Regions from separate parts of the Kribbella sp. NPDC050820 genome, predicted to be linked through region 1. Evidence: riboswitches for the same ligand, from Rfam matches in the RefSeq annotation. Region 1 holds a riboswitch; each other region holds the start of a gene.
What was found. Region 1 has a riboswitch for thiamine pyrophosphate ahead of thiC (phosphomethylpyrimidine synthase ThiC). Riboswitches for the same ligand answer to the same signal wherever they lie in the genome.
Positions count from the first base shown of each region.

Region 2: linked by a shared signal. The riboswitch ahead of thiS (sulfur carrier protein ThiS) and the one ahead of thiC (phosphomethylpyrimidine synthase ThiC) in region 1 are both predicted to bind thiamine pyrophosphate.
Region 3: linked by a shared signal. The riboswitch ahead of AB0H36_RS16120 (cytosine permease) and the one ahead of thiC (phosphomethylpyrimidine synthase ThiC) in region 1 are both predicted to bind thiamine pyrophosphate.

Region 1 covers NZ_JBFAHB010000003.1:43,085-53,202, reverse strand. The annotation lists gene AB0H36_RS04220 (DUF4190 domain-containing protein) at 1-97, shown strand, start outside; gene AB0H36_RS04215 (DUF2752 domain-containing protein) at 135-575, opposite strand; gene AB0H36_RS04210 (RDD family protein) at 682-1,413, shown strand; gene AB0H36_RS04205 (RDD family protein) at 1,532-2,038, shown strand; gene AB0H36_RS04200 (RDD family protein) at 2,059-2,688, shown strand; gene AB0H36_RS04195 (hypothetical protein) at 2,685-3,239, opposite strand; gene AB0H36_RS04190 (transposase) at 3,236-3,793, opposite strand; gene thiC (phosphomethylpyrimidine synthase ThiC) at 4,124-5,749, opposite strand; TPP riboswitch at 5,740-5,861, opposite strand; gene AB0H36_RS04180 (lysophospholipid acyltransferase family protein) at 5,952-6,698, shown strand; gene AB0H36_RS04175 (hypothetical protein) at 6,847-7,368, shown strand; gene AB0H36_RS04170 (inorganic phosphate transporter) at 7,375-8,373, opposite strand; gene AB0H36_RS04165 (DUF47 family protein) at 8,376-9,008, opposite strand; gene AB0H36_RS04160 (DUF202 domain-containing protein) at 9,148-9,453, opposite strand; gene AB0H36_RS04155 (DUF202 domain-containing protein) at 9,450-9,788, opposite strand; gene AB0H36_RS04150 (glycoside hydrolase family 3 N-terminal domain-containing protein) at 9,785-10,118, opposite strand, start outside.
Region 2 covers NZ_JBFAHB010000006.1:87,255-97,372, reverse strand. The annotation lists gene AB0H36_RS08140 (alpha/beta hydrolase) at 167-877, opposite strand; gene AB0H36_RS08135 (methyltransferase domain-containing protein) at 1,031-1,783, shown strand; gene AB0H36_RS08130 (ferritin-like domain-containing protein) at 1,780-3,486, shown strand; gene AB0H36_RS08125 (RNA polymerase sigma-70 factor) at 3,483-4,358, shown strand; TPP riboswitch at 4,558-4,674, shown strand; gene thiS (sulfur carrier protein ThiS) at 4,665-4,871, shown strand; gene AB0H36_RS08115 (thiazole synthase) at 4,888-5,661, shown strand; gene AB0H36_RS08110 (DUF6807 family protein) at 5,658-7,565, opposite strand; gene AB0H36_RS08105 (family 43 glycosylhydrolase) at 7,565-9,037, opposite strand; gene AB0H36_RS08100 (sugar ABC transporter substrate-binding protein) at 9,159-10,118, shown strand, end outside.
Region 3 covers NZ_JBFAHB010000015.1:56,515-66,632, forward strand. The annotation lists gene AB0H36_RS16090 (ABC transporter permease) at 1-424, opposite strand, end outside; gene AB0H36_RS16095 (ABC transporter substrate-binding protein) at 421-1,479, opposite strand; gene AB0H36_RS16100 (flavin reductase family protein) at 1,472-2,032, opposite strand; gene AB0H36_RS16105 (sigma-70 family RNA polymerase sigma factor) at 2,324-2,818, shown strand; gene AB0H36_RS16110 (methylated-DNA--[protein]-cysteine S-methyltransferase) at 2,811-3,377, shown strand; gene AB0H36_RS16115 (methyltransferase domain-containing protein) at 3,513-4,193, opposite strand; gene AB0H36_RS16120 (cytosine permease) at 4,220-5,548, opposite strand; TPP riboswitch at 5,542-5,653, opposite strand; gene AB0H36_RS16125 (alpha/beta hydrolase) at 5,676-6,338, opposite strand; gene AB0H36_RS16130 (hypothetical protein) at 6,335-7,174, opposite strand; gene AB0H36_RS16135 (DUF3152 domain-containing protein) at 7,238-8,095, opposite strand; gene AB0H36_RS16140 (dihydrofolate reductase family protein) at 8,201-8,968, opposite strand; gene AB0H36_RS16145 (radical SAM protein) at 9,294-9,746, shown strand; gene AB0H36_RS16150 (SPASM domain-containing protein) at 9,868-10,118, shown strand, end outside.

The sequences.
Region 1 (10,118 bases):
CCGGCCGGACACGCTGGCCAAGGTGGCCTGGATCGGCGGCATCGTCTCGATCGCGGTGTCGATCGTGTCCTACGCCACCGGCCTGGTCAACTACTGAGCGCGACGCTGAACCGCCGCCCGGTCGTGGCGGCGGTTCAGTTCAGGTTGCGCGCGACGCCGTACACGACGAACAGGGCGATCAGGCCCTTGACCACCCAGTCCACGGTGCGTGGGCTCATGGTCAGCCGGGGCAGCCGGACCAGCCGGAGCGACTCCAGCGACCAGGCGAGCAACTGGTAGCCGACGGCAACACCGATCACCGGGCCGAGCACCAGCACCACCGGGTTGAAGTACCAGGCGGCGACCAGATCGCCGCGCAGCAAGGCGGCAGCCATCCTGGTGGCGCCGCAGAACGGGCAGTTCAGGCCCGTGGTTGCGTGCAGAAGGCAAGGAATTCCGATCCGCCCGCCGGACAGCTGGTAGACGGCTGCGAGGCCGAGGCCGCCCACTCCTGTCGCGGCCAGCCCCAGCACCCGCCTGTCCACAGGCTGGACCGGTCCGGTCGGCCGCAGTACGACGTTCAGCGAAAGGCTCACCGGACAACGGTAACTCTCATCTCGTGGGATCCGTCAGGGTGTGTGAGCCGTCGGACCACTAGCCTGCAACTCACTCCTCAACAGCAATTCACCAGAAGGGATCGTCGTGAGCTCTCCGACGCCACCGCCGGGTTACGGCCCGCAGGACGCGCAGCAGCCGGCTCAGTACGGCCAGCCAGGCCAGTACGGGCAGCCTGGGCAGCAGCCGGGCCAGTACGGGCAGCAGCCCGGCTACGGCGCTCAGCAGCCGGGCTACGGCCAGCAGCAGCCTGCTGAGTACGGTCAGCAGGCTGGCCAGTATGGGCAGCAGCAGACGCAGTACGGCCAGCAGCAGCCGGGCCAGTACGGGCAGCAGCCGGGTTATCCGCAGCAGCCGGGCCAGTATGGCCAGCAGCCGGGCTACCCGCAGCAGTACGGCCAGCCGGGCTTCGGCGGCATCCCCGGTAACCTCGCCGCCTGGCCGAACCGGGTCGGCGGCGCGCTGATCGACGGCCTGATCGTCGGTGTGCCCTACGGCATCGGCAGCGCGTTCTCGGCCAACGAGAACCTGGCCGTCGTCGCGATCATCTTCTACCTGATCGGCATCGGCCTGGCGATCTGGAACGTCGTGATCCGCCAGGGCAGCACCGGCCAGACCGTCGGCAAGCAGGTCCTGGGCCTGAAACTGGTCGGCGCGGACACCGGCCAGCCGGTCGGCGCGGGCAAGGCGTTCATTCGCCAACTGACCCACATCCTGGACAGCGCCGCCTGCTACATCGGCTACCTGTGGCCGCTGTGGGACGAGAAGAGGCAGACCTTCGCGGACAAGATCAACAACACCTACGTCATCAAGCTCTGATGTAGTACTCCGCAACGCCGGACGCCGTGGCCGCTTGTGGCCGCGGCGTCCGTCGTTCCGGGCCGATCCGCGATACTCGTCCCTGCGGATCCGGACGCGCCCCAGAAAGGACCCCCAGGTGAGCACCCCTCCGTACCAGCCTCCGCAGGGCTACAACCCCTACGGACCAGGCGCGGCCTACGGCTACGGCTATGCACCACCCGGGCAGCTCGCCGGCTGGCCGATCCGGGTCGGCGCGTCGCTGATCGACTCGCTGATCCAGTTCATCCCCACGATCACCGGGGTCATCGCGGCGCTGGTCATCGACGGTGACCAGGAGGAACTGGGCGCCGGCGGCGGGATCGCGATGCTGAGCGGGTTCTTCGTCGCATTCCTGGTCTGGGTCGCGAACCGGGTCGTCCAGCAGGGCCGCACCGGCCAGTCGTTGGGCAAGAAGGTCACCGGGCTGAAGGTCGTGCACGCCCAGACCGGCCAACTGATCGGTATCGGCTCGACTTTCGGCCGCGAGTTCTGCGCGGTGCTGTTCAACAACATCTGTACTCTCAACGTGCTCTGGCCGCTGTGGGACGAGAAGCAGCAGACCTGGCACGACAAGGTCGTCAACGACGTGGTCATCCGCCGCTGACGCTGGAAGAGATGGACTCGATGAGTACACCGCAGGACCGCACGCCGTACGGACAGCAGCCGCAGTACGGCCAGCCCCAATACGGCCAGCCCCAATACGGCCAGCCCCAGTACGGGCAGCAGTACGGGCACCCGCAGCAGCCGGGTTACAACCCCTACGTCCAGCAGCCGCAGTACGGCTACGGGTACGGCGTACCGCAGGCACCACTTGCCGACTGGGCCCCACGCGCCGGCGCCTACCTCATCGACGGCATGATCAGCGGCGTCCCGATCGCGATCGGGTACGGCGTCTTCATCGCCGACATCGCGATGCGCTCCGACGACCTGTCGTCGTCCAATGACGCACCGGGCGCGTTCGCGATCATCCTCTTCCTGCTCGGCATCGCCGCCAGCATCGGCCTCGGGCTGTGGAATCGGGTCTTCCGCCAGGGCAAGACCGGGCAGAGCGTCGGCAAGAGCGCGCTGCACCTGCGCCTGGTCGACGCCCAGTCGTTCCAGCCGGTCGGCGCCGGCAAGGCGTTCCTGCGCGAGTTCCTGAGCGGGCTCTTCAACAACGCCTGCTTCCTGAATCTGCTCTGGCCGCTGTGGGACGACCAGAAGCAGACCTGGCACGACAAGGTGATGTCCACCTACGTGATCAGGTCGGACTAGCGCGACAGCAGGAAGGCGGCGCAGGTGACCGACCACAGGACGCTGGTGAAGGTGCCGATGATGAAGCGCTCGGCCACTGCCTGCGGTGTGACCGAGGCGGGCTGATCGGGGCTGCGGAGCTCGGGGTAGCGGGCCAGCCCCTTGATGGCCAGCACGATCGCGAGTCCCTCCGGCCAGCCTGCCACCAGGGCTGCGTAGATGGCGCCGCGCTCGAGTGAACCGATCAGCGCGCCGCCACGCAGTACCTCACCGGCCTTCTGCGTCGACTGGGCTCTCGTGTTGCCCCGGTCGACCAGAGCCAGCACAGAGGTCGTCAGCGGCCCGCCACCGGTGACTGCGAGCCCGCCGGCCAGCAGGAGCAGCACGTTCCACCAGCGCTCGCGCCAACCGTCCACGCCGTCGCCTGCGAGCAGCAGGAGGCCGACGGCGATCAGACAGGCCAGCATCACCCCGCTGAGCACGATCTGCACCGTAGAGCCGGCCTTGGGCACCCACGCCAGTACGGCGAGGACCAGGGCGGCTGCGGTCAACGACAGGATGAGTGCCGTCACGCAGCGGCCCCTGGTCCCAGCAGCTCGGCTGCCAGCTTCCGTCCGCGTTGCTCCTCGGCGAAGCCGGCCGCCTGGGCCCGTTGCGTCACCGCCGACTGGCTGATCCCCAGCTTCACGCCGATCTCCCGCCTGGTGAGTCCCTCGGCCAGCAGGTCGGCCACTGCCCAGCCGCGTTCGCTACGCCGCCGCAGCACCGACGCCATCAGCCACAGCACTGTCTCCACCTGCTCCGCGACGCGGGAGTCGGAGCCGACCACGTTGACATGGTGCGGGCTCGACTTCGCCCGGTTCACCGCCTCCCGCGCGTTCACGAACGCCTCGCCGCTGCCTGCCCGCGTGCTGCGGGGCAAGGGCTGGGCGACGTCGCCGACGCCGAGACCGACGTACCAGGTGTCGGAACGCAGCAGCTCGACGACCACGTCGATGGTCGGGCGCGCCTCCGAGAGCACCCCTTGCACCTCGTCGCCGGCCGTCCGCTCGAACTTCCGGAGCAAACCGGTCCGCCGCGGCCGCCGGTTCAGCGTGTTCAGTAGCTCGGGTACGAGATCGGTCATGCTTCGGCTGCCCCGCTGATCTACCGTGAGAACGAAGACCACCGCCACACCTCCTTCCCAACGCATTAAGGCTACAGTCTTATTCACGTAGAGTGAAGGAAAAAACCTGAATCGGTTCACCCAATCACTCCCAGTGACCGCCCCGCAGGCCCGCCGATCTCCCCAATTCTCCGCTGGATCCGGCCTGCTCGGCATCTCGACTCGCCCCGCGACTTCACGCGGAGTCAGCACGATACGAACCGCCAGGCCATCACAACCGGACCCTCTGAGACGACTCCAGCGGGCGCCGGCCGAATGGCCGGCGATTGTGATGGCCTGGCGGTCCGGTACTCAGTCCGCCAGCGGCAGGTACAGCTTCTTGTCGTGCGACTTGAACGTCTCCGACATCTCGGCGAAGCCGGCCTCGATCGCCTCGGTCGAGGTCAGGCCCTTCTCCTCGGCGTACGCGCGGATGTCCGCGGTGATCCGCATCGAGCAGAACTTCGGCCCGCACATCGAGCAGAAGTGCGCGGTCTTGGCCGGCTCGGCGGGCAGCGTCTGGTCGTGGTACGACCGGGCGGTGTCCGGGTCCAGCGAGAGGTTGAACTGGTCCTCCCAGCGGAACTCGAACCTTGCCTTGGACAACGTGTCGTCCCAGTCCTGCGCGCCCGGGTGCCCCTTGGCCAGATCGGCTGCGTGCGCGGCGATCTTGTAGGTGATCACGCCGGTCTTCACGTCGTCGCGGTCCGGCAGGCCGAGGTGCTCCTTCGGCGTAACGTAGCAGAGCATCGCCGTACCGAGCCAGCCGATCTGGGCCGCGCCGATCGCCGAGGTGATGTGGTCGTAGGCCGGCGCCACATCAGTTGCCAACGGCCCCAAAGTGTAGAACGGCGCCTCGCCGCACAGCTCCTCCTCGAGCCGGACGTTCTCAGCGATCTTGTGCATCGGCACGTGTCCGGGACCTTCGATCATCACCTGGACGTCGTGCTCCCAGGCGATCTTGGTCAGCTCGCCGAGAGTCCGCAGCTCGGCGAACTGGGCCGCGTCGTTGGCGTCCGCGATCGACCCCGGCCGGAGCCCGTCGCCGAGTGAGAACGTCACGTCGTACGCACGGAGAATCTCGCAGAGCTCGGCGAAATGCGTGTACAGGAAGGACTCCTGGTGGTGCGCCAGGCACCACGCGGCCATGATCGAGCCGCCGCGCGACACGATCCCGGTGATCCGCTGCGCGGTCAGCGGGACGTACCGCAGCAGGACGCCGGCGTGCACGGTCATGTAGTCGACACCCTGCTCGCACTGCTCGATCACTGTGTCGCGGTAGACCTCCCACGACAGCGCGGCGGGGTCACCCTTCACCTTCTCCAGCGCCTGGTAGAGCGGGACCGTCCCGATCGGCACCGGCGAGTTGCGCAGGATCCACTCGCGCGTCTCGTGGATGTTCTTGCCGGTGGACAGGTCCATCACGGTGTCCGCGCCCCACCGGGTCGCCCAGACCAGCTTCTCGACCTCTTCCTCGATCGAGCTGGTCACGGCCGAGTTGCCGATGTTCGCGTTCACCTTCACCAGGAACTTCTTGCCGATGATCATCGGCTCGGACTCCGGGTGCCGCCGGTTCGCCGGGATCACCGCCCGGCCGCGCGCCACCTCGTTCCGGACGAACTCCGGGTCGACGCCCTCCCGGACGGCGATGTACTTCATCTCCTCGGTGATGGTTCCGGCCCGGGCGTGCCCGAGCTGCGTCAACGGCTCGCGGCCGGCGATCCAGTCCCGCCGGAGCGCGGGCAGACCGGCCTGTACGTCGATCCGCGCGGACGAGTCGGTGTACGGACCGGACGTGTCGTACAGGTCGAAGTGCTCGCCGTTGGTGAGGTGGACGCGGCGGGCCGGAACGTTCAGCTCGCCGCGGTAGATCTTCTCCGAGCCCGAGATCGGGCCGGTGGTGACAGTGGGTCGGACGTTATTGCCGATGGTTGTCACGTTGCTGCTCCCTACGCCGGAATTACCCGGACAGGTTCGGCGGTCGGCGGCGCCGGGTCTCACCCAGCCGCCCTCTCAGCCCACTTCGGTGCGAGCTCCCGCGATCTAAAGTTGTCGCGGTCCACCCTAACGAACAACTGCATACGGGATTCCGTGGGGCGCGTCACGTCCGCCGGTTGACCGGAGCCGGTAGCGTTCGGGAATGCGCGACCTCGTGTACCCGCCGGTGATCGGCTTCGCGAAGACGGCGTTCAAGGTGCTGGACCTGAAGTTCCAGCTGACCGGGACGGAGAACGTGCCGCGGACCGGCGGCGCGGTGATCGCGATGAACCACATCTCGTACGTCGACTTCGTGCTCGGCGGGTTCGGCGCGCTGCCGAGCAAGCGGCTGGTGCGGTTCATGGCCAAGGAGGTGCTGTTCCGCAGCCGGGTCTCCGGATCGCTGATGCGCGGGATGCACCACATCCCGGTGGACCGCGCGGCCGGTACGGCGTCGTACCGGCAGGCGATCGAGTACCTGAACGCCGGCGAGGTGGTCGGCGTGTTCCCGGAGGCGACGATCAGCCGGTCGTTCGAGCTGAAGGAGTTCAAGTCCGGCACGGTCCGGATGGCCGCCGAGGCCGCCGTACCGGTGCTGCCGATGATCCTGTGGGGGACGCAGCGGATACTGACCAAGGACCATCCGCGCGACTTCTCCCGGCACCGGACGATCGCGATCACCGTCGGCGAGCCGATCACGGTCACCGCGGACGACGACCCGGCCGAGGCGACCGCGCACCTGCGCTCGACCATGGCCGGCATGCTCGACCGCACCATCCGGGCCTACCCCGAGCGGCCCGCCGGCGCCTGGTGGCTGCCGGCCTCGTACGGCGGGAGCGCGCCGACGCCCGAGGAGGCCGAGCGGCTGGACCGGGAGGAGCTGGCCCGCCGGGCGGCCCGGAAGAAGTAGTCGGCTACCGGACAGGACCTTGACCCCGGTACGGCGTGGGGGTACTAAGAGCACTTGTTGGAAGTAGCAGGTACCTGGGGGGTCCCTGTGTCTCGGCCGCGTGGTGGCGCGCGTGGCCGTCGTACTCAGGTGGGCGGGGGAAGCGTTGGTGAAGTCACCCGAAGAGCTGCATCTCTTCGAGCCGGGGATACTGACCGTGGCTCCGCACGTCGCGGAGGAGATCCCCGATGTCGGCGCGTTCTTCCTCGACTGGGCGGTCCGGGGCCTGACCTCGGGGCAGGCCCGCGAGGTGGAGTCCGCGATCAACGGGCGGCGCTGCCAGAACGGCTGGTTCCCGCTGGAGAGCCTGGACACCATCGGCAGCCGCGGCTTCTGGCGTGGCCCGCTGACCTACCTGGCCCGGATGACCGCCGACGACGGCGCGATCGTGCAGGACTGGGCCGCGAGCGGGCTGGACGGCGAGAACCGGAGCAAGCTCGAGGCGACCGCGGACCACCTGCTCTTCCAGCAGGGCCATGCAGCCGCGGCCACCTGGGTGGTGGCGGTGCGGCCGCAGGCCTACCTCGACCTGGCCGAGCTCGGCGACCGCCTGGCCGCCACCTGGGAGCTCAACCTCGGCGCCATCCGCCCCAAAGACGTGGCCAAGGCCGTACGCCGCTGGAACCGCTGACCGGGGTCACTCCAGGATGAAGTGGGCCAAGCCGTAGCAGAGCGCGGCGACCGCACCGGCGGCGGGGATGGTCAGGACCCAGGCGGTGACGATGCCGCGCGCGACGCCCCAGCGGACTGCGGACAGGCGCTTGGTGGCGCCGGCGCCCATCACCGCGGAGGTGATCGTGTGCGTGGTGGAGACCGGCGCATGCAGGCCGATCGCCATCACGTACAGGACGGTCGCGGCGACCGCCTCGGAGGCGAAACCGCGGGCCGGGTCCAGGTGGATGATCCGGCGGCCCAGCGTCCGCATGATCCGCCAGCCGCCGGAGTACGTCCCGAGCGAGATAGCGGTCGCGGCGGCCAGTTTGACCCACAGCGGGATCCCGTCGCCCTCCTGGACGTACCCGGTGGTGAGCAGGGCCAGGAAGATCACGCCCATCGTCTTCTGCGCGTCCTGCAGACCATGGCCGAGCGCCATCGCGGCGGCGGACAGCGACTGGGACAGCCGGAAGCCCCGGGTCACCTTGCCCGGGTGGGCCCGCCGGAACACCCAGAGGATCGTGAGCATCAGGACGAACGCGCCGAGGAAGCCGACTGTCGGCGACAGCACCATCGGGATGACGACCTTGTCCAGGATGCCGGACCACAGCACCGTGCTGGCCGAGGCGAGCCCGGCGCCGACCAGGCCGCCGATCAGAGCGTGCGACGAGGAGCTGGGCAGGCCGAAGTACCACGTGATCAGGTTCCAGGTGATCGCGCCGACCAAGGCGCTGAGCACAACCACCAGCCCGTGCTCACCGGACGGCACACTGATGATGCCCTTGCCGACCGTCTCGGCGACCTCGGTGCCGAGCAGAGCCCCTACGAAGTTCATCACCGCGGCCATCGCCAGCGCCACCCGCGGGGTCAGCGCGCGGGTCGAGACCGAGGTTGCGATCGCGTTCGCCGCGTCGTGGAAGCCGTTGGTGTAGTCGAACACGAGCGCGATGACGACCACCGCGACGACGAGCGCGAGCTCCACGCTCAGCTCTCCTTGACGGCGATCTGCTCGACCGTGTTCGCGACGTGCTCGAAGGCGTCGATCGCGGCCTCCAGCAGGTCGACCACGGTCTTCACCTTCATCACCGTCAGGGCCTCGTACTCGCCGCTGAACAGCTTGGCGATCAGCCGCCGGTGCACGGCGTCACCGGTGTTCTCCAGCCGGTTGATCTCGATCCAGTACTCGGCCAGGTCCTTCATGGTGCGCAGCCGCGGCATCGTCTCGGCGGTCAGCTGGGCGGCCCGCTGCAGCACCTCGATCTGCTCGGCGATCTCCTCCGGCAGCTTCTCCAGGGCGAACAGGTGGACGGCGTCCACCGCCTCCTCCATGTAGTCCATGACGTCGTCGAGGTCGGAGGCCAGCCGGTAGATGTCCTCGCGGTCGAACGGCGTGACGAACGTCGAGTTCACCCGCCGGATGATCGAGTGCGTGGTCTCGTCCGCCGCGTGCTCGGCGTCCTTCATCTGGGCGGCGATCTGGTGGCTCGACGAGAGCCCGGTTCCCGCCGTACTGCCGAGCAACTCGGCCAGGATCCGTGATCCGTCCACGAGGTGGTTGGCGGACTCGGTGAAAAGGTCGTAGAACGTCGGGTCGTTCGGACGCAGACGTAACGGCACTTCAAGCTCCGGGTGAACGAGGGACAAACCGTGAACATGCTAGGGGGAACGGACCGTTGACGCGGCATCCGCCTGGCCAACGTACCGCGTCGCGGTGAACTCGGCTGCCTGGACACCACCGGCGAGTAACCGATCGGTCTCAGCGCGTGAGCACGGCGTAGAGGTCGAAAAGCCCCACCACGAGCACCAGACCGGCTGCCGCCCGGAGCACCCGTTGGTGGCCGAGGGCATGCACCGGCGCGCCCTTCGTACGGCGGTAGACGGCGCTCACCGCGGCCCAGCAGGCCAGCGACAGGACCAGTACGACGACGCCGAGGCCGGTGCGGACGTCCGACGTACCGTGGCCGGAGGCAAGCAAGAGGATCCCGTTCGCAATCAGGCCGAGCGCAGTCCGCCGCCAGGCGAGCAGGGTCCGCTCCGGCTGCAGCCCGGGATCGCGGTTCATTCCCGCCACAGGCTGAAGACCAGGCCGATCAGGCCGACCACGATGATCGTTGCCCCCAGCACCACTGGGAGCCTGGTCACCGGGAGCCGGCCGCCGTTGCGCATGGCGGTCAGGTTCTGCTGCCAGCGGCGGAAGGCGCCGGCCGTGGTGACGATGCCTGCAGTGACCAGAACCACACCGATGATGCGGGCCGGCCAGCGATCCGGGCCGAGGTCGAGGAACTGCACTGCGGACAGCCCGCCCGCGTAGCAGGCCAGCGACGTCCGCAAGTACGCCAGGTACGTGCGTTCGTTCGCCAGCGTGAAGCGGTAGTCCGGTTCCTGCTCCTCTGTCATCCGCAGCTCACCAGGCCGTGGCTCTCCTTGAGTGTCAGCACACGCCTCACGCTACTCGTCAGCTGCGCGGCGAAGGCCTTGTCCTGCTCGGCCTTGGAGACCAGAGCGTTCACCATCGTGGCGGTCAGCCCGGCCGTGGCGTTGATGACGATGTCCCCGCCGGCCGCGACGAATCGGGTCGCCCGTTGACCCGCCGGCACCGACGCCACCTCGGCAGCCGCCCCGACGTCGTCGGTGATCACCACACCGGCCCACTTCAGGTCACCGCGCACCATTCCCCGGATGACCGTCGGCGAGAACACCGCGCGGTTCCTCGGGTCGATCTTGGTG
Region 2 (10,118 bases), on a different contig from region 1:
TGTAGATCACGCGAGAGCCGAACGTCGGCTGGGTCCTTCGTTGCCGACGGTGGCGCCGTACTCCGAGCCCTCCACGGCGGCCTACCCGCCCAGCCGGGTGATCAAGGGTCACCAAACCCCTGCCGGGGCGCCTGCCCAGGGTGCTGCCGGCAGGGGTTTGGTGGGATCAGGCGCCGAGGGCTTCGAGGATGGTCTCGGTGACAGCGGCGGGCTGGGAGACGCTGAGGGCGTGCGAGGCGCCGGCGATCTCCTTGTGGCCCTTGGCGGCGGCGCGCTCGGCCAGGTAGCGGTGCAGTTCGACGGGGATGTTGCGGTCGCCGTCGCTGAAGACGAACCAGGACGGGAGCGACTTCCAGGCGGGCGTCTCGGCGGGCAGGCCCTCGGTCAGGGCGGCCTCGGTGACCGGGCGCTGGGTCGCGGCCATCACCGCGGCCTGCGCGTCCGGGACGTCCGCGCAGAACTGCTGCTGGAACACGTCCTGCCGGATGGCGAACTCGTTGCCGCCCGCGACCGGGTAGGCGTTGAGCGCGTCGCCGAGCGTGCTGCCGGGGAACTTCACCGAGAGCTGGAACGCGTTCTCGCCGTGGTCGGGGGCGAACGCGTCGACGTACACCAGGCCGATGACGTTGTCGTTCTGCGCTGCCGCCTCGGTGATGACCATGCCGCCGTACGAGTGGCCGACAAGCAGCACCGGCCGGCCGATGCCGGCGATCACGTCGCGGACGTAGGCCGCGTCGGTGGTCAGGCTGCGCAGCGGGTTGGCGACCGCGACGACCTCGAGACCGCGCTCGAGCAGTCGTTCGACCACGCCGTTCCAGCTGCTGGCGTCGGCGAAGGCGCCGTGCACGAGCACGACGGCTGGACGTTGGTCGTTCATGGGGAACTCCTTAGGGAATCGGTGTCGCCAGCTCAGACATGGCAGCTTGCGCGTTTGTGACCGGAGCCCGATGTCACGGCTGTCACAGGCCGCCGGGCTGGCCTGTCTTAGCTCGCGACGGACAGCAACTGGGGTGCTCTTGGAGAGGTTCGGATGACCGCTGCGGCGATGGTTGCCGAGTTCGACGACGTGGCCGGGTGGACGGCGGACGCCGTACGACAGTTGGGGGACCGGTACGCCATCCCGGCCGCATGCCGAGGCAGCGCCAGCCCGACGGCGCTGGCCTGGCTGGCCGAGGCCTGCGAGTTGTCCGCCGGCATGCGCCTGCTCGACGTCGGAGCGGGCGTCGGCGGACCTGCCGCCTGGGCGGCCGAGCGATTCGGTGTCAGCCCGATCCTGCTCGAGCCGATGCCTGCCGCGTGCCGGGCCGCGTCCACGCTGTTCGGCTTGCCCGTCGTACTCGCGGACGGTCGTCGGATTCCCGTGCGTACGGCGTCGGTCGACGTCGCGTGGTGTCTCGGAGTGCTGTGCACGGTCGAGGACAAAGCGACTCTCCTCAGTGAGATCCACCGCGTGCTGGTCCCGGGTGGGTCCGTCGGCCTCCTCGTCGTAATTGCCCAGGGCAAACAACTGCGACGGCTCCCGGACGGCAACCACTTCCCCGGCCAGCGCGAGCTGGACACCCTGCTGGCGGAAGCGGGGTTCGACGTCCTGGAGCAGATCGAGCGGCCGGCCGACGTACCCCGGTCATGGTCGCTCAGGGCAGCCGAGGTCGCCGCCATGGTCGAGGCCCGGCACAGCTCACACACCGCTTACGCGCTCGCCGCTCGACAGGGGCGGCGGCTCGCCGATCTCTTCGACGGCGGACACCTGTCGATGCAACTGATTCACGGGAGAAAAGCATGACGTGGACCTTGGAAAGCCTTCGGGAGCACCTGCAGTGGGCGGTCGAGCTCGAGCACGCGACGCTGCCGCCGTACCTGTGCGCGCTGTACTCGCTGGACCCGCAGCGGAACCCGGAGGCCATCCAGGTCGTGGGTAGTGTCTTCTCCGAGGAGATGCTGCACCTCGCGCTCGCGGCCAACATCCTGAATGCGGTCGGCGGCCGGCCGCACCTGGACAAGCCCGAGATGCTGCCACCGCATCCACGGCGGATGCCGCACGGCGACCGCTCGCTGCAACTGTCGCTGGCGCCGTTCGGGCCGGAGGCGCTGGAGATGTTCCTCCGGATCGAGCGGCCGGCGCCGCCCGGCGGCCCGGCAGAGGGCGACAACTACGAGACGATCGGCCAGTTCTACGACGCGATCGAGCGCGCGTTGATCGAGCTGTGCGACGAGCTCGGTGAGGACGCGGTCTTCTGCGGCGATCCGGCCCGGCAGGTCGGCGACGCCCACTTCCGGCACAGCGGCGGCCGGTTGATCGTGGTCGACAGCCTGAAGTCCGCGCTCGAGGCGCTGGAGGAGATCGTCGAGCAGGGCGAGGGTACGGCGCGTGGCGAGGTCTGGGACGGGGACGCGGACATGTTCCATCCCGACCGTGACGAGGTGGCGCACTACTACCGCTTCCAGGAGCTCAAGCTCGGCCGGCGGTACCAGCGTGGTGATACCCCGGAGTCCGGTCCCACCGGTGAGCCGATCGGCTTCGACGTGGACGGCGTACGCCCGATGCGGCCGAATCCACGGCTGACCGACCACCCGGAAGGACACCCGATCCGGGTCGCCCAGGAGGAGTTCAACCACACGTACTGCGCGGTGCTGCACCTGCTCGAGCAGACGTTCAACGGCAGTCCGCGGATGCTGTCCGTTGCCACCGGCACCATGTATGCGCTGAAGGCCCAGGCCGAGGCGCTGATGCAGATGCCCGACGACGAGGGCTTCGTCGCCGGTCCGACGTTCGACTACGTCACTCCGGCAGCGCGTCAGTGGTCGGTCGGCGAGTCGCAGCGGGTCGCCGTACTGCCGAATGGTCCGTACGTCGTCTACGGCCGGGTGCCGCTGCGGCGCAAGCTCAAGATCGTGTCGGAGAACAACGACTCGCTCACCTGGCAGACGTCGGCGGCCATCGAGACCGAGGACACATACGCGCTCTGCCGGTGTGGCCGGTCCGGCTCCAAGCCGTTCTGCGACGGGACCCACGCGGTGGTCGGCTTCGACGGCACCGAGGCCGAGCCGATGGCGCCGTACGGCGAGCTCCAGCACGTCCACGACGGCGTCGGCATCTCCGCGCAGCGGGTCGGCGAGCTGTGCATCCACGCCGCCTTCTGCATCGGCCGGACGCGTCCGATTGCCAAGATGCTCGCCGACACCGAGGACAGCGACGTACGCTCCGATGTCATGGGACGAATCGACCACTGCCCCTCGGGGTCCTACAGCTACGCGCTCGAGCGCGGCGGTCAGTCGATCGAGCCCGACCTGCCGCGGGCGATCTCGGTGCTCGAGGAGGAGGACGGCCAGGCCAGCGCGTTGTGGGTCACCGGCGACCTGCCGGTGCACCGGGCGGACGGGCGGCTGCAGGAGACCCGCAACCGGGCGACGTTGTGCCGGTGCGGTCACTCGTCCAACAAGCCGTTGTGCGACGGCACCCATCGCGAGATCAAGTTCCACGAATGACCTCGGCCGACTTGGAGCAGGCCGCGGCGGTGTTCGCCGAGGTCCGGGGCCGGCTGTTCGGCATCGCGTACCGGATGCTCGGCAGCGCCGCCGAGGCCGAGGACCTCGTCCAGGACGTGTGGTTGCGCTGGCAGACCACCGACCGCAGTAAGGTGACGAACCCGGCGGCGTACCTGGCGACCGCGATCACCCGGCTGGCGATCAACGCGACCCAGTCGGCACGGGTACGGCGGGAGACGTACATCGGCCCGTGGTTGCCGGAGCCGGTCGACACCAGCGCTGACCCGTACCTCGGCGCCGAACGGAGCGAGGCGCTGGAGTTCGCCGTGCTGCTCATCCTGGAACGGCTGACGCCGACCGAGCGGGCGGCATACATCCTGCGGGAGGCGTTCGACTACCCGTACAGCCAGATCGCCGAGATCATCGGGTCCACCGAGGCGGCCTCGCGCCAACTGGTCAGCCGGGCCCGCAAGCGCATCGTCGCCGAACGCCACAACCCGGTGACCGGTTCGGAACAGCGCGAACTGCTGACTGCCTTCGTCACGGCCGCGCAGTCCGGCGACCTCGAAGAGCTCGAACGCCTGCTCGCCGCTGACGTCGTCAGCTACTCCGACAGCGGCGGCGCCGCGCGGGCCACCCGCTACCCGCTGGTCGGCGCGGACCGAGTGGCGAAGGTCCACAAGGCGTACGCGTCGACGTTCTGGCAAGGCGCCGACGTCGAGCTCGGCACCGTCAACGGCCAGGCCGCCGCCATCCTGCGCCGCAACGGCACCACCTTCGCCGTACTGACCATCACCGCCTCGACGGCCGGCATCGAACAGGTCCTCTGGGCCCTCAACCCCTCCAAACTCACCACCTTCAACGCCGCCTAACAGCCTCCCGCCCACCCAGGACCGCCGCCGAGCAAGACCGCCCCCGACCCGCCAACTCCTGCTCGCTGACCAGCGTGAGAACCGGCGTACCCGGCCGTCAGCATCCGCGTCGGCTGCACAGAGAGGTCACCCTGCGCGGCTGTGACATCGGACCGGGGTTTGGACCTGGGTTGTTTCGGTCGGGTGCGGTGGTTATCGTCGAGGGAGCCGCGGGAGCTCACGCCAGAGTGGGCTGAGAGGGCGACTGACCACGGTGTCGCCGACCGCTGAACCTGTATCGGGTAATGCCGGCGTAGGGAGGACGCGATGGCGTACGACGTGTGGGTGAACGGTGAGGCGACGACAGTCCCGCCGGATCGATCCGTTGCCGAACTGGTCCGGGAGTACTCCGACCGCGAGACCGGGATCGCGGTCGCGGTGAACCAGACCGTGCTGACGCGCGACGAGTGGGCCGGTACGACGCTCACGGACGGCGACCGGGTCGAGATCGTCAGTGCGGTCCAGGGTGGTTGAGGACATGGTTGAGCACATGGACGATCCGCTGGAGCTCGGCGGCCGGATCTACACCTCCCGGCTGATCATGGGGACCGGCGGCGCCGCGAACCTCGAGGTGATGGAAGAGGCATTGCTTGCCTCAGGCACCCAACTCACCACGGTCGCGATGCGCCGGCTCGGCACCGGCCACGAGGGCTCGATCCTCGACGTACTCAAGCAGCACGGGATCGACGTACTGCCGAACACCGCCGGCTGTCACACGGCGGCAGAGGCCGTGCTGACCGCGAGGCTCGCCCGGGAGGCGTTGCAGACCGACCTGATCAAGGTGGAGGTGGTCGCCGACGACCACCTGCTGATGCCGGACCCGATCGAGTTGCTGGATGCGGTCGACGCGCTGGTCGCGGACGGTTTCACGGTGCTGCCGTACACGAACGACGACCCGATCCTGGCGCGCCGCCTGGAGCAGGCGGGGTGCGCGGCGGTGATGCCGCTGGCGGCGCCGATCGGCTCCGCGCTCGGCATCCGCAACCCGCACAACATCGCGCTGATCGCCGAGGCGGCCAACGTCCCGGTGATCGTCGACGCAGGCATCGGTACGGCGAGTGACGCAGCGCTGGCCATGGAGCTCGGCTGCGCCGCCGTCATGCTCGCCACCCCCGTCACCCGCGCCGAAAAACCCGCCCTGATGGCCGCCGCAATGCGAGACGCAGTCACCGCAGGCCGAGCCGCCCGCCTGGCCGGCCGAGTCCCCCGCCGCTGGCACTCAGCCCAAGCCTCCTCACCGACGACCGGTCTGCCTGCTTTCTAGGTCGACTGCTGCAGCCTCTCGGCCAACTCCGGGGCTTCGGTGAGGTCGATGGAGCGGTCGAGGAGGAGGGCGGACAGGGTGAGGTGGAGTTGTTGGTCGGGTTGTAGGGCTAGGGCGCTTTGCCAGGCTAGGGCTGGGCCTGCGCCTACGTAGTCGGTGGCGCGGAGGAACCAGGGGCGGACGTCGGCGGGTTGGGCGAGAAGCAGGGTGGTGACGGTGTCGCCGCGTTGCTGGACGAAGGCGAGCCAGGGGCTGAGCGAGCCGTAGGCGGCGTCGGCGCCTTCGCCGGCCTCGCTCAGTACGACGGTGTTCTCGGCGGACGGCAGCCGCCAGAAGATGCCGCCGTACCCGGCGCCGGGACGTCCCGCGGTCGCCGGGCTGTCGATGCGGATCGGGCCGTAGCGCGCGGTGAGGACGCTGTGCCAGTCGAGGCGCCAACCGCCTTCGGCGAGCGAGCCGCTGAGCTGTCGGCGTTCCACCAGTTGGGGCCGGCCTTGTTCGTCGTACCAGGTGATCTCGTCGGTCAGCGCGTTGCCGGGCCCGTCGTCGACGGTGACTCCGCGGCTGCGCTGCTGGCCGTGATTCGTGAGCAATGTCGGGCCGCGTCCGGGGAGGAAGGTACGACCGCCCCAGTGCGACGTCCCGTTGACGCCGGCAACCGCCAGCGACACACCGTAGTGGTGCCGGTGATCCACCGGGCTCACCTCAGTCAGTGGATGGCCGCCAAGCGTCCGCACCGGGTGCAGATACGGACGCGGCGAGTGCACCTGCGGCATCCGCCGTCCGAACTCGTAGTGCGCGAGCAGCCCGGACTCGGACCCCAGCACGAAAATGTCCCCCTGCTGCTGCCAGCGCACCGGCCCCAGCCGCCCGCGCGGCGCATCCGACTGCAGCCGCGTCGCCTGCGGAACCGGCCCGGTGCTCGCCCGCAACGCCAACCGCAGATCCGGCACCCCGTCCAGATCCACCTCGGTCCCGGCGATCTCGGCGTACAACCGCCGCCAGGCCAACTCCCCCATCCCCTGCTGCGGGACCCGGACAGTCGTCAGCGACGGTACGGCGAATCGCGACAACCCGATGTCGTCCATCCCAGCCACCGACAGGTCCGCAGGTACGGCGACCCCGACCTCGTTGAGCCGCGCCAGCAGACCGAATGCGACGAGATCGTTGAACGCGACCACCGCGGTGACGTGTGAATCCAGCACCTGCTCGACCGCGCCGTACCCGTCCTCGATCGACGAGCCGCACTCGAGCCGGACGAGCTCCAGTCCGGGGATCTCGCGTTCGGCGATCTCGAGCGAGCGCAGGCGGTCCGTGTTCGACGCGCTGCCGACCGGCCCGGCCAGGTAGGCGAGCCGCCGGTGCCCGAGGCCGACGAGATGGTCGACCACGATCCGCACCGCGCGACCGAAGTCGACGCCGACCGAGGCCACATCGGACGGCCCTTGGCGGTTGACCAGGATGACCGGCTTCACGTCCGGCAGCAGCTCGAGCAGGCGCTCCTCGGCCAGCCGCGGCGACACCAGGATGAGCGCGTCGCAGCGGCGGCGGGCCTCGATCGCGATGTCCGCCTCGGCCAGCGGGTCCTCGTCCGTCTCGGCGACCAGGACGCGGTACCCGGCCGCGGCCGAGGCGTTCGTGATCCCGCGCATGATCTGCTGGAACAGCGGGTTGCCGAGGTCCGGCACCACCAGCGCGACCATGTTCGTCCGGCCGAGGGACAGGTTCCGGGCGAGGTCGCTGGGCCGGTAGTTCAGCCGGTCGGCGGCGGCGCGGACGCGTTCGGCGATGTCCGGCGCGACCGTGAGGCGCCCGTTCATCACCCGGGACACGGTCGCCCGCGACACCTCCGCCGCACGCGCGACGTCGGCGATCGTGATCGAGTGCTTCGGTGTCCTGCCCATCAAGCCGTCTCTCGCTCGGTGACCCGCACGGGACCGAACACAGCCCCGCCACCGTCCATCGTGCCTTGCGGCGCCGCCGCGAACAGCCCCACCTCGGCCCCGATCCACCGGCCTTCGACGGCCTGGAACACGCCGGCTTCGACCCACACACCGCCGGTCCGGTACGAGAAGCGCACGAGCGCATTGTCATCGACGTCGGCGGCCAAATCGACGTACGGCGTCTCCAACTGAGCGTGATGCAGAACGTCCTCATCCGGTGTGCCCCGCTGCCGCAGTACGACGTCGACGCCGGTCGGAGTGCGGTGGAGCCCGAGCCACGCATAGCTCTGGCCGAGTACGACGAGACCCGCGCGAGCCCCCGGACCGCCGCCGTCGAGCCGGACCGAGGTCTCGAAACGGCGCCGGTGACCGGGCAACTGCTGCCCGAGCACCTGCGGGAGATTCCGCAGGTCGCCGTCGTCGTCCGGGAGCACGGCCAACCGCAGTGCGGCGGCCTTCGGGGCGTCGTACCACTCCGGCCGTGGGTTCGCCTGCCAGTGCCAGATCTTCGACAACTCGGGGCCCTCGAAGAGATCAGTGCGATCCGGCTCGCTGAGGACGACCTCGCCCTCGCCATGTCGCAGTACCGGCTCGCCGTCAGTCCCGATCACCGGCCAGCCGTCGACCCACCGCATCGGCTGCAGGTGGACGACGCGTCCCACCGGTCCGCGATCCTGGAAGTGCAGGAACCAGTCCTCGCCGTCCGGCGAATCCACCCACGCCCCCTGATGCGGCCCGTTCACCGGCGTCGACCCCTGCGCGAGGACGACGCGATCCTCGTACGGACCGTACGGCGACCGCGCCCGGAACGCCGACTGCCATCCGGTCGCGACGCCACCGGCGGGCGCGAAGATCCAGTAGTACCCGTCCCGCTTGTAGAACTTGGGTCCCTCGAGGGTCGTGTAGCCGGGAAGCTCGTCGCCGTCGATCACCGTGCGGGCCGGCCCGACCACCCGGTCCAGCGTGGGTGAGACCTCGCGGACGGTCAGCCGGTTCTTGATCCCGGCCCGGCTCTTCGCCCAGCCGTGGACGAGGTAGCAGCGGCCGTCGTCGTCCCACAGCGGGCACGGGTCGATCAGGCCGCGGCCGGCCAGCAGCAGGTGCGGCTCCGACCAGGCGCCGGCGGGATCCGTGGCGCTGAGCACGAAGATCCCGTGGTCCGGATCGGGGTAGACGATCCAGAACCGGCCGTCGTGGTGGCGGATGCTCGGCGCCCAGACCCCACCGCCGTGCCGCGGGATCTTGAAGTGCTCGACCGGCGGAACCTCGCGCAGGGCGTGGTTGACGAGCGCCCACGAGACCAGGTCGCGAGAGTGCAGGACCGGGAGCCCGGGCGCCCGGTTGAAACTCGACGCGATCAGCCAGTAGTCGTCGCCGACCCGGATCGCGTCCGGGTCCGGCCAGTCCGCATCGAGCACCGGGTTCACGTACACAGGTCTCGCCCTCCGATCGGGAAACCGCCTTCCGAACCCTATTGCGAGCCCGGTGCGCTGTGTTACTTTCTCACGAAGAAACCGGTTTCTTCAACTGTTCCGGCGTGGAGAGAAGGACAAGATGAGGCGTACAGGTTGGCTGCGGACCACGGCGGTCGCAGCCGTGGCCGCCTTGGCGATCGCGGGCTGTGCCGGCCCGACGAGCGGCGGCGGCGAGCAGGCCGCGAGCAACCCCGACGACTGGGGCGAGGCCAAGGGCACGGTCCAGTTCTGGGACACCAACGCCAATCCGGCGCTGTCCAAGAAGTGGGAGAAGCTGATCGGCGAGTTCAACGCCGCCAACCCCGACGTCAAGGTCGAGTACGTCGGCCTGCCCAACTCGTCGTACCTGCAGAAGGTCGACAACGCGCTGGCCTCCGGCGAGATCCCCGACGTACTGCTGATCGGCAACGACGTCGCGCACCTGATCGCGCAGAACGCGCTGGTGTCGCTGGACGACGCGTACGAGAAGTCCGGGCTGACCGGCAAGGTCGACCCGACGATGATCAGCAACGAGCGGCGGAACTCGGCCGATTCCAAGCTCTACAAGGCGCCGCTGAGCGCGCTGTCGGACGTGATCTGGTACCGGACCGACTGGCTGAAGCAGAAGGGCGTCGCGGAGCCGAAGTCGTACGACGAGTTCTTCGCGATCACGCAGCAGCTGACCGAGAAGGACAAGAACAAGTTCGGGTTCGCGTTCCGCGGCGGGCCGGGGTCGATGCCGCCGATGTTCGCGATGACGTACGGCCAGGCGGGGATCGGGACGTTCTTCACCGACGACGGGAAGGCGACGTTCAACGACCCGGCGGCGGTCAAGGCGCTCGAGCGGTACGTCGGGCTCTACGGGACCGTCAGCGCGCCGGCCGACCTGTCCAACGACTACGCGAAGATCGTGGCCGCATTCGACGGCGGGTCCGCGTGGGCGACGCACCACAACCTCGGCTCGACGCAGGACCACTTCAAGGCGCTCGGGCCGGCGAACGTGGCCGGCGTCCAGCCGTTCCCGAACGCCGACGGGGTGGTCACCGCGACCGCACCGGCG
Region 3 (10,118 bases), on a different contig from region 1:
CGAGCCACAGGATCAGCAGCGGCAGCAGGGCCAGTGACGGGATCGCCCGCTTGATCTGGATCGGCCCGTCCAGGACCGCCTCGCCGAGCCGGGACAGGCCGGAGATCAGCGCGAGTACGACGCCCAGCACGATGCCGAGACCGAGTCCGACGAAGGCCCGCTGGGTGGAGGTCCACAGGTTCGACTGCAGCCGGCCGTCGGCGATCAGGTCGCCGGCGGTGGTGACCACGGTCCAGGGCGCCGAGAGCACCCGTTCGTCGAGCCAGCCGGTCGCCGACCCGATGCTCCAGATCACCAGCAGCAGGACCGGCCCGAGAACAGCGCCGCCCTTGATCGGCTTCCCCGGTCCGAGCCGGCGACGGCCTACGACGGGAGCCCCGGTCACCTCCTTCGGGCGCAGGCCGGGCAGGGTGGTGGCACTCATTTGGCGGCTCCCTTGATCGCGTCGGCGGCGACGGTCTGGAAGCGCAGGTCGTACAGGTCCTTCGCCTGGATCACCGGGTTGCCGGTCTCCTTGGCGAGCAACTCGATCGTCTCCTGCTGACGCTGGATCGCGTCACTCCAGTCGGCGCTGATGTCCGGGTGACCGGCGTTCTCGACCAGCCACTGGCCGTCGGCCTCGGTCAGGCCCTGGTCCTTCACGTAGTACCCCGCGACCCATTCCTTGGGGTGCTTGTCGATCCACTCCTGGGCGGCACCCCAGGCAGCGACGTACGCGCGGATCGCGGCAGCCTTGCCCGAGTCCTCGAGCGACTCGGTAGCCACGTACAGGTGACCGGCGTCGTCGCGCAGCCCGTGCTGGATCGTGGTCGCGCCGTCCTTGCCGTACTTGGTCAGGTACCGCTTGATCTGCACACCGCCGATCGGGGCGACCTCGACCTGCTTGCCGGCCAGCGCCTGCGAGTACACGTCGCCGGTGCTGGGCAGCTCGACCAGCTTGACGTCCTCCTTGGTCAGCCCGGCCTTCTTCAGCACCTTGAGGATGAGCGCGCCCTGCGCTTGACCCGGGCTGTAGGCGATCTTCTTGCCGCGCAGGTCCGCCAGCGTCTTGACCGTGGTGCCCGGGGCGATGCCGAGCTGGTAGATCGGGTGGTCGAGCGCGTCCTGGCGGAACTTGGAGGCGACGATCTTGACGTGCAGACCGGTCCAGGTGGCGTGGATCGGCGGGATCTCCGCGACCGAGCCGACGTCGAGCGCCTTGGCCCGGAACGCCTCGGTGGTCTGCGGACCGCCGCTGAGGTTGGCGAACTGGACGAACTTCGACACCTTGCCGGTCTGGCCGGACAGCTCCAGCGCCTTCTGGGTGGTGGGATCGCCGACGACGATCTTGACGCCGTCCGGGACGGTGGTCGGCAGCGCGGCGTCGAGAGCGAGCTCGGCGCCGCCACCTCCGGCCTGAGCGTCTCCACCGCAGCCGGCGACCAGGGCGACGGTGGCGGCTGCTGCGGCGAGTACGGCGAACTTGCGGGACCTAGACATGGTGGGCCTTCGTGTGCGGAGTGGCGGTGGCGTAGCGGCCGTCGTGGTACAGCAACGGCTCGTGCTCACGCCGTTCGGAGTGAGTGGTCAGGCGGGCGACGACCAGGTAGTGGTCGCCGACGGCGAATCGATGCTCGACCTGGGCGCGCAGGAAGCTCGGCGCCTCGTCCAGCACCGGCTCACCGGTGCGCAGCCGGGACCAGCGGGTCGGCTCGGCGAACCGGTCGATGCCGCTGGTGGCGAACCGGCCGGCGATGGACTGCTGGTCGGCGGACAGGAAGTTGATCACCAGGCCGTCGACCTTGCTGACGGTCGGCCAGCTGGACGCGCTGGTGGCGATGGCGAACGAGACGAGCGGCGGCAGCAGGCTGACCGAGACCAGTGAGGTGGCGGTGAACCCGGCCGGCCCGTGGCCGGCGTCCGCGGTGATCACCACGACACCGGCGGCGTGGCGACGGAAGACGGACCGGTAGACGTCGGCGTCGACGGTCCGCTCCTCCAGGCGGTCGGGTACTACGGCCAGGGCAGGACGGTTCAAGGCAGGTACAGACATGTCTCTCCCTCGGAACGGGGCAGGGACGACCGGCAACAGCCGGACGGGGTGTGGAGGCGGCTTCAGACAGGCCTCGTACGGCGGATGACCGCCGGGGACAACGGGGTGACTAGAGCGTGTAGTCGGTCACCGACAGGTGGCGCTCGCCGTCCGCAGAAGATCGATGACGCGACGGCGGGTGAGCAAGGTCGTCGTCATGTCAGCAATCTTGGCACTAAAGTCTACTGAGTAACTGCACAATCTCGGGATCCGGACTCACACCCCCTGGGGCAGATGCGTTCTACTGGCGTGATGGCTCCGGAGAAGGTCTCGCTGCCGCCGTTCCAGGCGCTCGTCGACGCGCACTGGCAGGACGTGGCACGGCTGGCGCGTGCGCTGGCCGGGCCGGTCGACGGCGACGACGTGGCCCAGCGCGCCTGGGAAAAGGCTTTCGCCGCCTACCCCGGGCTCACCTCGGCGAAGAACCTGCGCAGCTGGCTGCTGACCATCACGGCCCGCTGCGCGACCGACGTACACCGGGCCCGAAGACCACAGAGCCCGCTCGACGAAGCCCCGCCGATCGCAGTGGCCGGCCCGGACGACGCGGACTGGCCGGACCCCGACCTCTGGCACGCCGTCAACCAGCTACCCGAACGCCAACGCTTCGCCGTCACGCTCAAGTACGTCGGCGACCTGGACCACCACGGCGTGGCCGCTGCCCTGGACACCACGCCCGCCGCGTCGCGGCGACTCGTCAGCGACGCGCTCGCGACCTTGCGCACCAAACTCGGAGTGAACGATGACTGATCTCGAGAGCCGGCTGGCCCGGCTCACCGCACCGGACCTCAAACCACCGGTCTTCCCGACCGCGGACGTCGCCTACACCCTGCACGACACCCCGATCGGCACCATGCTGCTCGCAGTCGCCGAAGGTCGCGTCGTGGCCAGTTCGTTCGGCGACGAGGAAACCATGACCAACCGCCTCGCGAAGGCCGTGTCCCCGCGCGTACTACGGCAGCCCCGGGCGCTGGACGACGTACGGCGGCAACTGGACGAGTACCTGTCCGGTCGGCGGCACGCGTTCGACCTGGACGTGGACCTCGCGCTGGCGACGCCGTTCCAGCGGCTCGTGCTGACCGACCTCCCGTCGCACACGAGCTACGGGCGGACGACGACGTACGGCGCGGTTGCCGGCGACATCGACCGGCCGAAGGCGGCCCGCGCGGTCGGTACGGCGCTGGGTGCGAACCCGGTCTGCGTCGTACTGCCGTGCCACCGGGTGATCGGCGCGAACGGAGCCCTCACCGGGTACGCCGGCGGGCTGGACGCGAAACGATTCTTGCTGAATCTCGAAGCAAAAAACTGACTTTTCACGCGCCGGCCAGAAAGCATTTACACTCGAAGAACAAAGGAGCAGATCCCCAGTGTGGAGTGGGGATCTGCTTCTTGTTTTCCCTTGTCTGGAAGAGATCCGGGCGTGGTGGATCAAATTCCTGACGTGTCAGTCATTACCGGGCTGGTGGATCTCCAGGATCAACCGGCGGCGGCCGCCCCAGTCCCGCTTGTACACCTTGTAGTCCTCGATTCCGGCGGCCGCGCACAAGCGCCCGTAGCTGGCCTCGTCGTGGATGAAGTGCACGCTGCTGGTGCCGAAGTGCTCGGTGGTGACGATCCGGTGCTCCGGTCCCTGGCGCATCCCGTTGGCGATCTCGGCCGCCGTCGCCGGGCCCCAGACCGGGCCCTCGATGATGGCCATCCCGCCCGGTTTCAGCACCCGGGAGATCTCGCAGATCGTGGACACCTGCTCGTCCTCGGCGAACAGCTCGTGGAACGCGGTCCACAGGCAGATCACCGCGTCGAACGCGTCCCACTTGTACGGCAGGTCGGTCATCGAGCCGATCGCCCAGTCGATCTGGAGCTCTTCCTCGGCCGCCTTCGCCCGGCCGGCCTCGACCAGGTTCGGCGAGATGTCCAGCGCTCGCACCACCTTCCCGGCCCGGCGCAGCGGCAGTGCGATCCGGCCGTACCCGCAGCACAGGTCGAGCACCGACTCACGGCCCTGGAGCACTTCCTCGACGGCCTTCACGGTCGCCGCGTCCCGCTCGGGCGTGGTACGCGCGGCCAGTCCGTCGGCCCCCAGTTCCGCGTACTCGGCCCGGCTGCGCAGTGCGGAGTTCAGCATTGCGCAAGTATCCCGGTTACGCCGGGTCAGTTGTCCAGCGGTCGGCGACCGATCCGGCCGAGCAGCACTGCGGCCAGCATCGACACGATGATCGAGGTGTACGTCGCGCCGAGCCAGGTCGGCACCGGCTGGTCGTTGAACACCCACTGCTGGACGTCGGTCCAGAACGGCGACCAGCCCTTCACCGTGCCCGGGTTCACCAGCTGGTAGGCGACGAAGCCGATCAGCCAGGCGAGCGCGGGCTGCCAGCGGAAGCGCGCCGTACCGGAGACGTCCCAGTTCATCTTGCTGACCACGAAGAAGTCCGCGATCGCGACCGCGAACAGCGGGACGAAGACCGAGCCGATCAGGTAGAGGAACTGCGTGTAGTTGCCCAGGTCAACCATCAGGGCGAGGCCGGTCGCGAGCACGCCGATCGCGATCGAGATCCAGCGCCGGTCGACGTGGCCGATCAAGTTGTGCGTGGCCATCGTGGTCGAGTAGACGTTCGCGTACGCCTCGTCGACCTCGTCCACCAGCAGCACGAACAGCGCGATCGCACCGGCCGGCAGCGTGACGAGCGCGGTGATCACGTCGGTGCTGTTGGTCCCGAGCGTCGCGACGGCGAACACACCGAGGGAGTAGTACACGATCGCCGCGATGCCGTAGCCGAGCGACGATCCGGCAAAGGCAGCCTTGTTCGTGCGCGAGTGCCGCGTGTAGTCGGCGGCCAGCGGCGCAAACGACACCACGCCGGCGGCAGCCAGGTCGACAGCCGGCCAGAAGCCGAAGACGCCGTCCTGCGGGAGGTCCTGCACCGGCTTGCTGAGCACCTGCACGAACAGGTAGACCGACGAGATCAGCACCAGCCAGACCATGAACTTTCGCAGCACCTTCACGCTGCCGAGCGGCCGGACCGCCATCACCGTCGCGATCACTCCGGCCAGTACGACGAACAACCAGCGCCAGCGTTCACTCGTCACCGCCACCGCGGCCTGCGAGATGACGATGATCTCCATCGTCGCCCAGCCGACGTTCTGCGCGATGTTCAGCACGGTCGGCGCGATCGAACCGCGTCGGCCGAACAGGCCGCGCAGGCAGGCCATCGCCGGCGCACCGGTCTGCGAACCGAACACGGCCGCGCCGCCGAGCACCAGCGCACCGATGCCGCAGCCGACCACGACCGCGAGCAGGCCCTGGGCCAGCGAGCCCGTGTACGCCGCGACCAGCGCACCGGTCACCGGACCGAACAGAGAGATGCCCAGGTTCCCCCACAGGGTGAACTGGTCGAAGAAGCCGAGCGTGCGCGGCGCGTCCGTGGTGAGGACGAGCGGCGCCTCGGTCTGCTTGGCAGGACGAACAGCAGTACTGGTCATGGTGACCCGCTCCCTACGCCGGCATTACCCGGTCAGGTTCAGGCGGTCGGCGACCGGCGTCGCCCTCTCAGCCCGCGCGTCGTGCGAGCTCCCGCATCGGTTTTGCTACCGCGTCAACGATAGCGCTTCAGGCTGGGTTGGGTGCAGCCGCTGCCCGCTGGATGAGAGCGGCCAGCTCCGGGCCGTTGGTCAGCACCGGCATGTGCGAGCCGGTCGACAGGGTGCGGCACTCACAGTGCGTGAGCTCGGCCAGCCGGTCCGTCCACTCGGCCGGGGACAGGTGGTCGTGGCGGCAGCGCACGATCACGATCGGGGCCCGCACCCGGGTGATGATCCCGGCCAGGTCGTGGCGACGGGCCGCCTCGACCGCGCGGGCGATCGTGGCGAACGTCGTACGCGCGTACTGCGGAAACAGCGCCGGGATCAGGCGCGGTGATTCCGGGACGGCCGAGCCCAGCCAGCGGGCGACCAGGTCCGGCCAGCTCGCTGCGCGCACGTCCCCGGTCGGCGCGATCAGGACCAGGGCGTGCACGAGCTCGGGGAAGGCGACCGCGGTCTCGACCACGACCTGGCAGCTGGCCGAGTGCCCGACGAGCACCGACCGCTCCCGGATCTTGTCGGCGACCGCCGTCCCCAGGGCCTGTGGCCGGAGGTCGTCGCCGCGGCCGGCGGGTTCGCCGTACCCGGGCAGGGTGACGATCCGGTACGGCGTGGTGAGGTGCTCGACGGTGGGTGCGTACGACTTGGGCCCGAGGCCGAGACCCGGGACCAGGACGACCGGGATGCTCACTCCCAGGGCGGGCGGGCCGACGCGGCCTGGACGACCGGGTTGGACACGTCCGGCTTCAGCTCGCGGTAACCGAGAAGGAAGCCGGCGGCAAGGATCAGCAGGCCGATCCCGCCCCAGCCGTAGGCCGTGGGCAGCCGGTCGAGCGAGTCGTCGATCGCGCCCATGCCGGTCGACAGCACCATCCCCGCCCAGATCAGGATCGGCACCAGCGAGACCCCGACCAGGAGCAGGCCGCCCAGCTCGGGGGGCTCGATGTCGCGGCCGACCTTGCGGCGGGCGAGCACGTCGCGCGTCCACATCACGATCGCGGCCGCGCCGACCAGGAGCAGCAGCAACTGGCCGATCGTGTCGATGACGTCGGTCCGGAGCGGGTGGTTCAGCGGTGAGCCTGGCGCCTGGGAGATCTCGCGCAGGGCGACCCGCTGGACCGACAGGACGAGCAGGCCGTAGACGGCGGCGATGATCGTGGCGAGCAGTAGGACGCGGGCCGCGCGCGGATCACGGGGTGCGACCGGAAGCTCGCGGCCGTACTGCGGCAGCTCGCGCTGCTGTGGATGCGCGGCGGGGCCGTAGGGGCTGCCGGGGCGGTAGTTCGGCGGCTGCGTGTACCCGCCGGGCGGGGCTTGCGGCGGCGGTGCCTGAGGTGGGGCGCCGTACTGGCCGGGTGGGGTGCCATAAGGCTGCGGCTGCGCGTAGTGGCCCGGCTGCTGCTGGCCGGGAGGCGGGGCGCCGTAGCTGCTGCCGCCGTACGGCGTCGGCGGGGCGTAGTGGTGCTCCTCGGCCGGCTGCTCCGGTTGCTCACCGCGGCCGTACGTCGGGAAATCCTGTGACGACATCGCTGCTGCCTCCCCTCGGGCCCAGCCTCTCACGAACGAGGGTTTCGCTCAGGTCGTACGGCCTCAGGTGGCCTTGATCGTCGGCCAGGCGTTGGGCAGGCAGCCGGCCAGGCCCTTGGTCTGCTGCATCATCACCGGCGCCGGCGTCTTCGCCTTGCTGCAGGTGGAGTGCCCGTGGCCGAGCGCGTGCCCGACCTCGTGGTTGACCAGGTAGTTGCGGTAGAGCGCGACGTTCCCGGAGTACGCCGGGATCGCGTACATCCAGCGCTTCGCGTTCAGCACGACCCGGTCCTCGACCCGGCAGGACACCTCACCGCCGGTGTCGAGCGGCAGGCACAGCTTGTCGGTCAGCGTCGGCGTCGCCAGGATGATCCGCAGGTCGGCGTCCACCTTGTCGGTCCGCTCGAAGTTCACTGGGTGGATCGCCTGCCACCCCCGCGCGTCCGTCAGCGTCTTGTGGATGATCTGCGCGACCGCGGCACCGTTGACCGACAGCCCTTGCTCGATCTCGACCCGGTACGTCAGCTTGTCGCGGACCCCGCTCGCCTTGTCGAAGCCCGGCACGACGGCCAGCTTCCCGCTGGACACCGAGTAGTTCGGCTTCGCCCCCTTCGGCGGCCGCGTCAACGTCGGCGCCGGCCGCTGCGGCGTCGTGAACTTCTGCGTCGGCGTCGCCACCGGCGTAGGCGTCACCACACTCACCGGCATCTCAGTGGCCGAAGCAGCCACCCCCGCCACCACCTCAGCCGCCAGACTCCGCTGGTTAGTAGCGTCCGGATGCGCCACCACCACAGTCCCCAGCACCGCCAAGGCACTCACCGAGAACCACTGCGCCTTGTACGACTTCTTCCGACTATGCCGCCCACCCCGGCGCTTCTGAACAGGCGCATCCCCACGCCGCCCGCTCCGCGCCCTCGTCATGACGATTCACCCTACCCACCCCGCACCACCTCCCGAAACCCCAGTTCCACCCCACCCCCCACAAACGAACCAAAGGCAGAGCCGGAAGGAGACGGGGGACCCGGCCTAGTTTTCGGCTACGGCGTAGTGCAGGCGAACGGAGCCGCCAGTGTCGGTGTGCACCGAGAGCAGCTGCAACCGGGTCGGAGACTCGCCGACGGCAAGCGGCGGCCCGTCCATCACCGACGGGGTGCCGAGTCCGCCGACGAGAGCGGGCGCCAGCGTCAGGTGGAGTTCGTCGATCAGACCTGCCCGCAACAGTGCACCGTTCAGTCCGCCGCCTGCGTTCGACAGCACGCAACTGACGCCGAGCTCGGTGCCCATCGCGGCGATCCCTTGCGCCAGGTCCACGCGCTCCTCGCCGACGACGAGGTAGCAGATGCGTTCGCGGCGGAGATAGCCGAGGTAGTCGGCTGGAGTCGACCGCGCCACCAGGACCAGCACGTCCCAGTCCTCGTGCTTCTCGGTCCAGCGCACGCGTCCGCGGCCGTCGACGACGGTGAACCACATCTGCGGCGGGGACGGTTGTCCGGTGATGTCCGGTGGGAGGAAATGCTGGTAGAGGCCGACGGTGTCACCGTCGAAGGTGGGCAGTTCTTCCGGAGTCTCGTCCTCGGTGACCAGGCTGCCGCTCCCCTCCAGGATCGCGTTGCAGCCGTACTTCTGTCGGAGCACCTCGAGAATGTCGAGCCGCACCGGATCGGCGGCGCGCGGGGTCATCGCGGCCCACAGATCCGCACTCGGCTGGTGCATCAACAGCGCGTCCCGGGCGAGCGCGACCTTCCCGTCGACACTGGCATCCACACTGACCACCACACGCGGTCGCTTCCCCATCACAGCCTCCTCCGACTCGCTGGACGGCGCGCCCCAGATCTACCAGCGCCCACCGACAACCCACCGACCCGCTCGGACAGTTGGTCCCCGGTCCGCGCCGGCGTCGGTCGTCGATCGCGCGCGACGACGCACCCGCTTCGCGGCCGGTCGACCTCCGCCTCGATCTCCGCGGGGTCGGCAGGATCCTCGAGCGCCTGGTACCGCTGCATCGCCTCGGGCGCGATCAACACAGCCGCCGGCTTCGACGCACTCGCAGGCGATGCGAACTGTCGGTGATCGCCGAGACACTAGGAGTGGTGAGGTGCTGACGAAGGGATGGTTCCGTATGTCAGGTGTTTCGTTTGTGTGGTTGGAGATCACGGAGAAGTGCCGGCTGCAGTGTGTGCACTGCTACGCCGAGTCTGGGCCAGCCGGGTCGCACGGAGTGATGGAGCCGGCGGACTGGATCCGCGTGATCGATGAGACTGCTGAGCTGGGGGTGGGGATGGTGCAGTTCATCGGCGGTGAGCCAACCCTGCATCCTGCGTTGCCTCAGCTGCTGGCCCACGCTCTCGCTGCTGGGCTCAAGGTGGAGGGTGTTCTCGAACTTGGTGCATGTGACGCCGGCGTTGTGGGAGTTGTTCTCGCTACCCGGGGTGCGGCTGGCGTGTTCGTACTACTCGGACGAGCCGCGCCAGCACGCGGCGGTGACCGGCACAGCCGGGTCGCATGCGCGGACCCGGGCGAACATCGCCGAGGCGGTACGGCGGGAGGTGCCGGTGCGAGTCGGTGTGATTGATCTGTCCGACGATCAGCGCAGCGAGCAGGCGGTCGCCGAGCTGACCGCGCTGGGGGTGACCGAGGTCGGGATGGACCGACTCCGGGAGGTTGGCCGTGGCACGCGAGGCGCGGGCACGGGCATGGACCAGTTGTGTGGGCAGTGTGCGTCGAAGGTCCTGGCGATCTCCCCGACCGGGGAGGTGTGGCCATGTGTGTTCAGCCGTTGGCTGCCGGTCGGGAACGTGAAGACCAGCTCGCTGGGAGAGGTCGTCAGCGGTTCGGCGTTGCGTGATATCCGGTCGGACTTGGCCGAGGAGTTCGCTCGGCGTGCCGCGTCGACGCAGCCGTGTGTGCCGAACATGTGTGACCCGCAGTGTGGGCCGTCGTGTGG